Regions from separate parts of the Paraburkholderia sp. SEWSISQ10-3 4 genome, predicted to be linked through region 1. Evidence: predicted binding sites of a transcription regulator. Region 1 holds the regulator's gene; the other holds the start of a gene.
What was found. Region 1 encodes LexA, which represses DNA repair genes until DNA is damaged. Its sites were predicted from a motif close to ACTGTATNNNNATACAGT; they were not measured.

Region 1 (5,968 bases):
GCGTCAGTCCTGCATCTCGCGCCCAGTCAGACGCAGGAACACATCTTCCAGATTCGCCGGGCGATGCAGGTAGCGCAGATCGGCGCGTTGCTTGAGGCGGGCATGCACGGGTTGCGCGTCGTTCACATAGCAGAAGAGCGTCTCGCCACTGATCTCGGTGCGCTCGACAAGCGGCGCCAGTTCGTCGCGCAACGCAACCGGATCGGGTCCGAAGATTTCGATCACATCACAGCCGATCTCCGAAGCGATCAATGCACGCGGCGCGCCTTCGGCGATCTTGCGGCCTTCCTCGATCACGCACAGGCGATGGCACAGCCGTTCAGCCTCCTCCATGAAGTGCGTGGTCAACAGAATGGTCTTGCCGCGCGCGAGCAGCGAGCGCAGCCGTTCCCAGATCAGGTGGCGTGCTTGCGGATCGAGGCCGGTGGTCGGTTCGTCCATGATCAGCACGTCGGGGTCGTTGACGAGCGCGCGAGCCAGCGTCAGGCGCCGCTTCATGCCGCCAGACAGTTCGCTCACACGTGCATCCGCCTTGCTCTCGAGACGCGCGAATTCGAGCAGCGACGGCACCATCGCGCGGCATTGCGAGGCGCTTAGACCGAAGTAGCGGCCGAACATCAGCAGGTTTTCGCGGACTGTGAAATCGGGATCGAGATTGTCGAACTGCGGCACAACGCCGACACGCGCTCGGGCCACGCGCGCGCGGCCGGGAATCGGTTCGCCGCACAGGCGGATCGTGCCGGCATCCGGTGCAGCGATGCCGAGCAGCATGCGCAACGTGGTGGTCTTGCCCGCGCCATTCGGGCCGAGCAGACCGAAACATTCGCCGGCGTTGACATGAAACGACAGTCCGTCGACGACCGTCTTATCGCCGTAGCTTTTTTTAACCTGATGGAATTCAATGGCGGCTGCAGACATGGATCGATCGAGGCTCCGGGAAAAGACGCAAATGGCCGGCAAGGCCGCTCATTCTATGGCATCGGCAGCGAGGAATTGATCGCCACCGGATGCGCCGGTGGCGTTTCTTGCGCTGCGGCAAAAGCTCAGGAGTGACCCAAACCCAGCCCAAACCCGCCACAAATCCAGCACGCACCTATTTAGGGCGCACTTAGCGTTTTCCATCCCTTGCAACCTGAATTGCGGCGCACCATGATTCATTCAGACCGCGTTCCTCGCGGATGGGAGAAAAATCATGGCGAGCTACCAGAAAATCCTGCTGTGCTACGACGGCTCGCGCGAAGGCCGCAAAGCGTTACGTTGCGGCGCCGACCTGGCGTTGGATCTGAAGGCGGAAACGCACTTACTATCAGTGGTCGACATGCGCTCGAGCATTGCGCAAAGCGCGGGCCTGCTGACCGATGTGGCATGCGGCAGCTTCGAAAAAACAGCACGCGACATCCTGCAGGAAGGGGTGGACTGGCTCACCGAGCGCGGTGTGACCGCGCAAGGGCATTTTGCGTTTGGCCATCCGATCGACGAGATCGCCAATCTCGCTAACGAATTGCATGTCGACCTCGTGGTGGTCGGCCATCGTTGCCGCACCGGCCTGTCGCGATGGTGGATGGGCGCGGGCAATACTCCGCTGCTCGACCGGGTCTCTTGCAGCATTCTGGTGGCGTGCTCTTCCGCGCAGGAGCAGCAGCAAGCAGCGGCGGCCTGACACAAGGCGGGGCAAAGCACGTGGACCGGGCTGAATGAGTTGAATGATCTTAGTGAGCCACGTGACCGAACAGTCGCCGCGTTCGCGGCGATCGCTTCGGCCAAACCGCGATTCGCTCATACGCTCAAATCGATAGCGACCGCTGGGTGATCACTCGTTCAGATTGACCGCAGCCAGCTTCCATGTGAACAAACCTTCGCGCCGCAAGATCGCCGAGTAACGCGCGTCACCGGCACCATGCTGATAGCTGACGACGAACTCATTAAGGCTGCGGTAGCCCGCCGTGGTTTGCGGCGGTTGGGGTGGCGTGGCGCTGTTTCCATTATTGCCCGCAGCAGGAGGCGCCGGTTCGGGCGCCGCCGCCGGTGCGGTCGGCGGATTTCCGGCGCCAGCCGGAACAGGAGGGCGCTCACCCGGGTTGCCGCGCGGCGGCATCCCATTCAGCAATGCCGCGACGCCGTCGGGTGTTGCATAAGCGTCGACCAGCGGGCCGATCAAGGCCACGCCGATCATCGCGCCAATCGCCGCGAGCGGATTGCCATTGCCTTGGACGTCGAGCCGGCGCGTCAACAGGCCGGTGACCTGCTGCTTCAGGCTCTCGCGCAACGCGGGAAAATCGACGTATTCATTGACGGTTTGTGCATCACGTGCATCCGCCGCGCGTTTGAGGGTATTCAGCGCCATGTAAGGCGACGCGTAACAGAACCCCAACGCGGCAATCACCACAATCACAATCAAGGTGACGATCAGTGGCCGGGCGGCGCTGCGTTTCGTGCGTGTTGAAACTGCCATCGAGTGGGACTCTCCATCAGGTGTGATCTAACGTGGACCGCGACCACGCAAAAACGATCCCAGGCGATGCGATATCCGAGAGGGCGCGGCTAGGTGAACGACCTTACGCCGGGTGTCGCGCGTCGTACAGCCGCAATGGAATGCGGTGCACGCGCAATGCAGCTTATGACTCGAACACCGCGCCGTGCACGTTGGCTTCATCTGCGATGCAACGATCGATCATGCGGCACACGGCGTCTACCGTGCCGACCATGATCAGCCGCGACGGTCCGTGATACACGCGCACCGGCGCACGACGCGCGGGTTCAGCCGTATTCAGCCCCGAATTCAACGACACGCGAGCAAAAGCCGGCAACGAGGACGGCAAGCCCAGTACGCCGACGGGCGCGTCGAACAGCGATAGCGATGGAGAACTGGCCGGGGACGCCTCGATCAGCGAACACGGCACCAGCTTGCGCAGATGACGCAAACGACCGAACTGGCGAAAAGGCAGCAGGCGGGCAAGGCGTTCCATGAGTCTCTCCAGGCGATTCAACGTTGGGGCAGCTTTGGGTTTGGCGTACAAGTGGGCGGTTAGAACTCGCCCGGGCGGATCAGCCCGACGGCGATGCCCTCGAGCGCAAATTCCGCGCTGCCGGTTTCAACGAAGATGTTGTCGTAATCGGGGTTCTCGGCAATCAGCTCGATACCGTTCGGGCGGCGCTTCAAGCGCTTGACCGTCACGTCGTCGCCAAGCCGCGCGATGATGATCTGACCGTCTTTGGCTTCGCTTTTCTTCTGCACCGCGAGCAGGTCGCCGTCGAAGATGCCTGCGTCGCGCATGGACAGCCCGCGCACCTTCAGCAGGTAGTCCGGCTTGCTCGAGAACAGCGCCGGGTCGCAGGCGTAGTGCTGCGAGATATGTTCCTGCGCGAGGATCGGGCTACCCGCTGCAACCCGGCCGATCAGCGGCAACGACAGTTGCATGATGCTGGCGTGCGGCAGCGTGAACTGGTACGGCGAATCTTCGGATCCGCCCAGCAGGCGAATGCCGCGCGATGCGCCGGCTGCCAGTTCGATCACGCCCTTGCGGGCGAGGGCGCGCAGATGCTCTTCTGCCGAATTGGCCGAGCTGAAACCCAGCTCGGCGGCGATCTCCGCGCGGGTGGGCGGAAAGCCGGTGCGTTCGATGGCCCGGCGGATCAGATCGAAAACCTGCTGCTGTCGTGCGGTGAGTTTGGTCATGGCGCCACTGTATGTATGAACAGGTGCCTGTATTTTTATACAGTATTCCGCGCAATTCAAGCTTTACTTTAAGTTCGCGGCCCGGGGTGGCGTTCCAGCGTCGTAAATAGACGCTCCAACACCCGTTTTCGTGCCGCAACGCCTTATCCGGCCGTCATTACCACTTTTGCGTATTAAAGAATGAAGAAACATTATTTTTAATGATGAAAGCTCTTCGATAGACTGCCCTTCGAGTTGGCGCTCATGTGCACGTGACCGCGACGCAAAACAACACCACACGCTGTTTCAGCGGACTACAACGCGGAGAAAGTTGGCATGAACCATCAGGGCACGGGGCTGGCAGGCAAGACCAGAAAACTTATCGCGGCGCTCGCATTCGGCGCAGTCGGTACGATCGCCGCGGTCGGCGTCACGGCGCCGGCACATGCAGCCGACACGACGCTGCTGAACGTGTCGTACGACCCGACACGTGAGTTGTACCAGGACGTCAACCAGGCATTCGGCAAGGAATGGAAGGCGAAAACGGGCGAGACGGTCACCTTCAAGCAGTCGCACGGCGGCTCGGGTGCGCAAGCACGCTCGGTGCTGGACGGTTTGCAGGCGGACGTCGTGACCCTGGCGCTTGCCTATGACATCGACGCGCTGGCCAACAAGGGTCTGCTCGACAAGGGCTGGCAAAAGCGTTTGCCGGACAACGCCTCGCCGTACACGTCGACGATCGTGTTTCTGGTGCGCAAGGGCAACCCGAAGCACATCAAGGATTGGGACGATCTGATCAAACCGGGTGTGTCGATCGTCACGCCGAATCCGAAGACCTCGGGAGGCGCGCGCTGGAACTACCTGGCCGCGTGGGCCTATGCTGAACATCAGCCGGGCGGCAACGACCAGAAGGCGAAGGAATTCGTCGGCAAGCTCTATAAGAATGCCGGCGTGCTGGATTCGGGCGCGCGTGGCGCGACCACCAGCTTCGTGCAACGCGGTATCGGCGACGTGCTGATTGCGTGGGAAAACGAGGCGTTCCTCTCGCTGAAGGAATTCGGTCCGGAGAAGTTTGAAATCGTCGTGCCGTCGGTGAGCATTCTGGCCGAGCCGCCGGTTGCGGTGGTGGACAAGGTGGTCGACAAGCACGGCACACGCAAGGTGGCGGAAGCGTATCTGAACTTCCTGTACAGCGAGGAAGGTCAGGAAATCGCCGCGAAGAACTTCTACCGTCCGCGTTCGAACAAGGTGCCGGCCGAGCTGACGTCGAAGTTTCCGAAGCTGAAGTTGTACACGGTGGACGATTCGTTCGGCGGCTGGGCGAACGCGCAGAAGACGCACTTTGCCGACGGCGGTGTGTTCGATTCGATCTACTCGCCGCAGTAACGGGTAGTCAACCGGACGAGATGCGCAGTTAGACGCCGCAGTTGAACGCGTAGTCACACTTCGCCAGAAAGCGCGCCCGCGAGGCGCGCTTTTTGGCCAGCCAGGCGGCCGGAAAAAGAGCCGCCGGCCTCAACCCTGAAAGAGTACTGAGCATGACGACGTTGACCTTCCGAAAACCGAGCGCGTTGCCCGGTTTTGGCCTGACACTCGGCATCACGGTGGCTTATCTGAGCCTCGTGGTGCTGATTCCGCTTGCGGCGACCTTTCTCAAGACCGCGACGCTCGACTGGCCTCAGTTCGTGCGCGCGGTCAGCTCGCCGCGCGTGCTCGCGTCGTATCGCCTGACGTTTTTCTCGGCCCTTGGCGGCGCGCTGATCAACGCGGTGTTCGGCTTTCTGGTCGCTTGGGTGCTGGTGCGTTATACCTTCCCGTTCAAGCGTATCGTCGACGCGGTGGTCGATCTGCCGTTCGCTTTGCCGACTTCCGTGGCCGGTATTTCGCTTGCGGCGGTGTATGCGAGCAACGGTTGGATCGGACAGTTTCTCGAACCGCTCGGTATCAAGATCGCTTTCACGCCGGCCGGTGTGCTGATCGCGCTGACCTTTATCGGTTTGCCGTTCGTCGTGCGGACCGTGCAGCCGGTGCTCGAAGAGTTCGAGCGCGAACAGGAAGAGGCGGCTGCGTGCCTTGGCGCGTCGCGTTGGCTGACGTTTCGGCGCGTGGTGTTGCCTGCGGTGTTTCCGGCTTTGCTCACGGGTTTCGCGCTGGCGTTCGCGCGGGCGCTCGGCGAATACGGCTCGGTGATTTTCATTGCCGGTAACGTGCCGATGAAATCGGAAATCACCTCGCTGCTGATCATTACCAAACTCGAACAATACGATTATGCCGGCGCCACCGCGATTGCGGTCGTGATGCTGGTGGTGTCGT
Region 2 (5,968 bases), on a different contig from region 1:
GAATCAGGGACTCGAACCCCGGACCTGCGGATTATGATTCCGTCGCTCTAACCAACTGAGCTAATTCGCCGAAAGAAGCGAGATTATGAGGATAGGGCCGGAGGCTGTCAACCCCCGGCCCGCAACTTTTTTAAATTGCCCGGGCTGTCAGGCGTTTCAGTCCTTCGCGTAGATGTCCGAGTCCTTGGTTTCCTTCACGAACAGCACGCCGATCACGAGCGTGATGAGCGCGACCACAATCGGATACCACAGCCCCGAGTAGATGTTGCCCTTGGCAGCCACGATCGCGAAGGCGGTCGCCGGCAGGAAGCCGCCGAACCAGCCATTGCCGATGTGATACGGCAGCGACATCGAGGTATAGCGGATGCGCGTCGGGAACATCTCCACCAGCATCGCAGCAATCGGCCCGTAGACCATCGTCACGTAGATCATCATGATCGTCAGGATCACCACGCTCATCGGCCAGTTGATCTGCGACGGATCGGCCTTCGGCGGATAGCCGGCAGTCTTCAGCGTGGTCGCGAGCGTCTTGTCGAACACCTTGCCCTGGTCCTTGGCGTCGGCGGCCTTGCCGTCATACGTGTTGATCACCGTATCGCCGACCTTGATCTCCGCCAGCGAGCCGGCAGGCGCGGCGACGTTCTCGTAGTTCAAGCCGGCTTTCGAGAGCGCGCTCTTGGCGATATCGCAGGAGCTCGTGAACTTCGCCGTGCCGACCGGATTGAACTGGAACGAACACTCATCCGGGTTCGCGATCACGACAATCGGGGACTTCGCCGTGGCCGCTTCCAGCGCCGGGTTCGTGTAGTGACTCAGCGCCTTGAACAGCGGGAAGTACGTGCAGGCAGCAATCAGCAGGCCGGCCATGATGATCGGCTTGCGGCCGATGCGGTCCGACAGCGAGCCGAAGAACAGGAAGAACGGTGTGCCGATCAGGAGCGCGATCGCGATCAGGATGTTGGCCGTCGCGCCGTCGACCTTCAGCGTCTGCGTCAGGAAGAACAGCGTGTAGAACTGACCCGTGTACCAGACCACGGCCTGGCCGGCGGTCAGGCCGATCAGCGCGAGAATCACAATCTTCAGGTTCTTCCATTGACCGAACGCTTCGGACAGTGGCGCCTTCGAGGTTTTGCCTTCGGCCTTGATGCGCTCGAACACCGGCGATTCATGCAGTTGCAGACGAATCCACACCGACACGCCGAGCAGGATGATCGATGCGATGAACGGAATGCGCCAGCCCCATGCGCCGAACGCGTCTTCGCCCATGGCCGTGCGCACGCCGAGAATTACCAGCAGCGAGAGGAACAGGCCGAGCGTGGCGGTCGTCTGGATCCATGCGGTGTAGAAGCCTCGGCGTCCCGCCGGCGCATGTTCCGCGACGTAGGTGGCCGCACCGCCGTACTCGCCGCCGAGTGCGAGGCCTTGCAGCATCCGCATCGCGATGAAGATCACTGGCGACACAATGCCGATCGACGCATAGCCGGGCAGGAAGCCGACCAGGAAGGTCGACAGACCCATGATCACGATCGTGATGAGGAACGTGTATTTGCGCCCGACCATATCGCCGAGGCGGCCGAATACGATCGCGCCGAACGGCCGAACTGCGAAACCTGCGGCGAAGCTGAGGAGCGTGAAGATGAAAGCGGCAGTCGGATTGACGCCGGAGAAGAAGCTCTTGCTGATGAAGATGGCGAGTGAGCCGGCCAGATAGAAGTCGTACCACTCGAAAACCGTACCCAGCGACGACGCGAAGATCACCCGCTTCTCTTCTTTCGTCATTGGCACGTGCGAGATTTGCCCGCCAACGGTAGCCATATGTTGTCTCCAATATTGATATGTGCACGCGGTCCGCCGGCAAAGGCGTTCCCGTGAAACCGATTATTGGAGTGGAAACTTACGGCGTACTGACGTGGAGGGGTGAAATGGCAGTTTCCGGTGTGCGGAGGGAAATCCCATCAAAATTCAGCAACTGGCGGTTAAGTTCTTATAATTTTTGACAAACGTCTCTCAATATGGCGCCGGATCAGCGTGGGTTTTTGCGCTCTTAGGGTAAGTCCCGTGCCCGTTCGAGCACGTGCAAGCTGACACGCACGAGGGTTCCGGCAAGCCGCGGGGAGGTTTGATAGACGTTATCGTCAATGCTCATCTCCCCGCCGTGCATCGTCGTGATCTCGCGGACGATCGCAAGCCCGAGGCCGCTGCCGTCGCCTTCGCGGCCGAGAATCCGGTAAAAACGCTCGACCACCCGCGAGCGCTCAGCCACCGGAATGCCGAGCCCGGTGTCTTCTACTTCCAGATGCACGAGTCGCGCGGACACGTCGTGCCGCACCCGCACGGTGATCCGCCCGCCAGGCGGTGTGTAGCGGATCGCGTTGTCGATCAGATTCGACAGCATTTCCCGCAGCATCACCGGATTGCCGTCGACTTCAACCGGTTTTTCGGGCGCTTCATAACCGAGGTCCATCTGCTTGGCAAGCGCGGCCTGAACCCAGTCGCGCACCGCGCTGCGCGCTACTTCGGTCACCTCGACCGGCGTGAAAATCTGGCCCGACATCCGGTTCTCCGCGCGCGCCAGCGCCAGCAACTGGGTGACGAGGCGCGCCGCGTGCTCGGAGCTGGTGGCGATCTGTTCGAGCGAGCGGTGGACTTCCTCGGAGGCATCCTGGCGCAGCGCGAGCTCAGCCTGGGTGCGCAGGCCGGCAAGCGGCGTTTTCATCTGATGCGCGGCGTCGGCGATAAAGCGCTTCTGCAGTTCCATGTTCTGTTCGAGGCGCGTCAGCAGGTCGTTGAACGACGTCACCAGCGGCTCGATTTCCGGCGGCGCGCGGCGGGCTTCGAGCGGCGACAGATCGTCTGGGCGGCGCGCGCGAATATGCGCCTGCAGGGCGTGCAGCGGCGCGAGTCCACGCGACAGGCCGAACCACACCAGCAGGATCGCCAGCGGCAGGATCACGAACTGCGGCAGGATCACGCCTTTGATGATGTCGTTGGCAAGCTGGCTGCGCTTGTCGAGCGTCTCGGCGACCTGCACCAGCACCGGCTGGGCGCCGGGTGTCTGCGGAAACTCGACCGTCGTATAGGCGACGCGGATATCGTTGCCGCGCAGCACGTCGTCACGGAATTCGACGAGACCCGGCGGCGGCCGGTCTTCCTCGTGCGGCAACGGCATGTCGCGCTCGCCGCCCACCAGTTCGCCGCGCGTACCGAGCACCTGATAAAACACGCTGTCGACATTGTCGGCGCGCAGAAAGTCGCGGGTGGAGTCGGGCAGCGACAGCTCCGCCACGCCGTTGATCGGATGGATCTGGCGGGCGAGCACGTAGGCGTCGGTTTCGAGCGCGCGGTCGAACGGGCCGTTGGCGATCGACTTGGCGACCAGGTAGGTGACCGCGAGGCTCATCGGCCATAGCAACAGGAGCGGCGCCAGCATCCAGTCGAGAATCTCGCCGAACAGCGAGCGCGGGCGCGCTTCGGCGGCGGCTTCGGTCTCGTCGGGCGGGGCGAACGGATTGGCGTAGCGCTCGTCGCGCACCTCGTCGAGGTCCGCCGCGTGCGCCGTGGCGCGATCTGCGCGTGCGGACATGGAGGCCCTCTATTTGAAGTGGTGGCTCGCGGGCATCGCGGCCGTGGAGGGCGAAGCGGGCGGCTCGGATTCGGCGGGCGGATTGGCGCTTGAGCTTACGTTCGCGTTCACGTTCGACGGCAGGGCGGCTTTCTCGAGGCAGTATCCGAGGCCCCGCACAGTAATGATGCGTACGCCGCTCGGCTCGATCTTCTTACGCAGCCGGTGCACGTAGACTTCGATCGCGTTATTGCTGACTTCTTCGCCCCATTCGCACAGATGGTCGACGAGCTGTTCCTTCGACACCAGCCGGCCGATCCGCTGCAGCAGCACTTCGAGCAAACCGAGTTCGCGTGCCGACAGGTCGATCACCTGCTCGTTGACATAGGCAATCCGGCCAACCTGGTCGAACGACAGCGAACCGTGCCGCACCACCGTCGGGCCGCCGCCCGCGCCGCGCCGGGTCAGGGCGCGCACGCGCGCCTCGAGTTCGTTCAGCGCGAAGGGTTTGGCCATGTAGTCGTCGGCGCCGAGATCGAGGCCTTTAACGCGCTCGTCGACGCTGTCCGCCGCCGTGAGGATGAGCACCGGCACGGTCGAGTTGCGGGCGCGCAGGCGGCGCAGCACCTCGAGCCCGGACATGCGCGGCAGGCCCAGATCGAGGATCAGCAGGTCGAAAGTTTGCATCGACAGGGCGGTGTCGGCCTCGACGCCGTTCTTCACATGATCAACGGCATAGGCCGATTGGCGGAGTGATCGAACCAGACCGTCCGCGAGTATGCTGTCGTCTTCGGCAATCAGAATTCGCATGGTGCGCAAGCCTGGCCTTGCCGGCACCTTGGGGTGTCCCCCCGGCGCACAGCGGTCTCCGAAAATTATTGTGGGTAGTTGGGCAGCGCGACAGTAAAAATGCGCGTTCGCATGAGAATCGCGCTTGCCAAAACTACTGTTTTTTTATACAGTGTCTGAGTTTCGTGTGCTGTCCGTGAAAACTGGGCTGCACATCTGCCTCAGACGCCGTTCATCATAGCAAAGGACGATTCATGGAAGAAAGCAAGAAAGGCTCGGCTGGACTGACTGCTGAAAAGAGCAAGGCACTCGCTGCCGCGCTTGCGCAGATCGAAAAGCAGTTCGGCAAAGGGTCGGTCATGCGGCTCGGCGCAGGTGAGGCGGTCGAAGATATCCAGGTGGTCTCAACGGGATCACTCGGCCTCGATATCGCGCTGGGAGTCGGCGGTTTGCCGCGTGGCCGGGTGGTCGAAATTTACGGTCCGGAGTCGTCCGGTAAAACCACGCTGACGCTGCAAGTCGTCGCCGAAATGCAGAAGCTCGGCGGCACGGCAGCGTTTATCGACGCGGAGCACGCGCTGGATATCCAGTATGCGGGCAAGCTCGGCGTGAACGTCAACGACCTGCTGGTTTCGCAGCCGGACACCGGTGAACAGGCGCTCGAAATCGCTGACGCACTCGTGCGCTCGGGCTCGATCGACATGATCGTGATCGACTCGGTCGCGGCACTCGTGCCGAAGGCCGAAATCGAAGGCGAAATGGGCGACTCGCTGCCGGGTCTGCAAGCGCGTCTGATGTCGCAAGCGCTGCGCAAGCTCACCGGTACGATCAAGCGCACCAACTGCCTCGTGATCTTCATCAACCAGATCCGTATGAAGATCGGTGTGATGTTCGGCAACCCGGAAACCACCACGGGTGGTAACGCGCTGAAGTTTTACGCGTCGGTGCGTCTGGACATTCGCCGGATCGGTTCGATCAAGAAGAACGACGAAGTGATCGGTAACGAAACGCGCGTGAAGGTGGTGAAGAACAAGGTTGCGCCGCCGTTCCGCGAAGCGATTTTCGACATTCTGTATGGCGAGGGCATCTCCCGTCAGGGCGAAGTCATCGACCTCGGCGTGCAGGCCAAGATCGTCGACAAGGCCGGCGCCTGGTACAGCTACAACGGCGAACGTATTGGTCAGGGTAAGGACAACGCGCGTGAATTCCTGCGCGAAAATCCGGACATCGCTCGTGAAATCGAAAACCGCATCCGCGAATCGCTGGGCGTGAACGCCATGGCGGAAGTGGCGACCGGTGCGGCCGCTGAAGTCGCGGGCGAAGAAGAGTAACCAGCACGTGATACGCAAGGGCCGGACGCCGTCCAACGCTGGACACAACGCGGACGGCCCGCGTGACGGTGGCGACGATTCGTTCGAGTCGTCGTCCTCTTCATCGACTTCCCGGTCTACGCGGTCGTTTGGGCGGTCGTCGGGAAAGTCGTCTAGCAATTCCAGCAGTTCGTTCAGTCGTTCATCCGGTTCATCGTTCGGCAAGTCTTCTGGAAGCTCTTTCGGGCGTTCCACCTCACGTTCGCCGCGTGATCCTGCCGGCAACGCTGCCCCCAGACGCTCATAC

Region 2: a site for LexA is predicted at 4,508-4,525, ahead of recA (recombinase RecA). Genes of this name have one in related genera too.

Annotation. Positions count from the first base shown of each region.
Region 1 is NZ_JALPRI010000004.1:465,995-471,962, reverse strand. Features, by position in the region: gene nodI (nodulation factor ABC transporter ATP-binding protein NodI) at 4-918, opposite strand; gene M0D68_RS13300 (universal stress protein) at 1,193-1,660, shown strand; gene M0D68_RS13295 (DUF2939 domain-containing protein) at 1,811-2,452, opposite strand; gene M0D68_RS13290 (hypothetical protein) at 2,616-2,966, opposite strand; gene lexA (transcriptional repressor LexA) at 3,026-3,676, opposite strand; gene M0D68_RS13280 (sulfate ABC transporter substrate-binding protein) at 3,992-5,041, shown strand; gene cysT (sulfate ABC transporter permease subunit CysT) at 5,194-5,968, shown strand, end outside.
Region 2 is NZ_JALPRI010000008.1:130,887-136,854, reverse strand. Features, by position in the region: tRNA gene M0D68_RS18080 (tRNA-Met) at 1-70, opposite strand, end outside; gene M0D68_RS18075 (MFS transporter) at 157-1,815, opposite strand; gene M0D68_RS18070 (sensor histidine kinase) at 2,045-3,583, opposite strand; gene M0D68_RS18065 (response regulator transcription factor) at 3,593-4,372, opposite strand; gene recA (recombinase RecA) at 4,606-5,682, shown strand; gene recX (recombination regulator RecX) at 5,693-5,968, shown strand, end outside.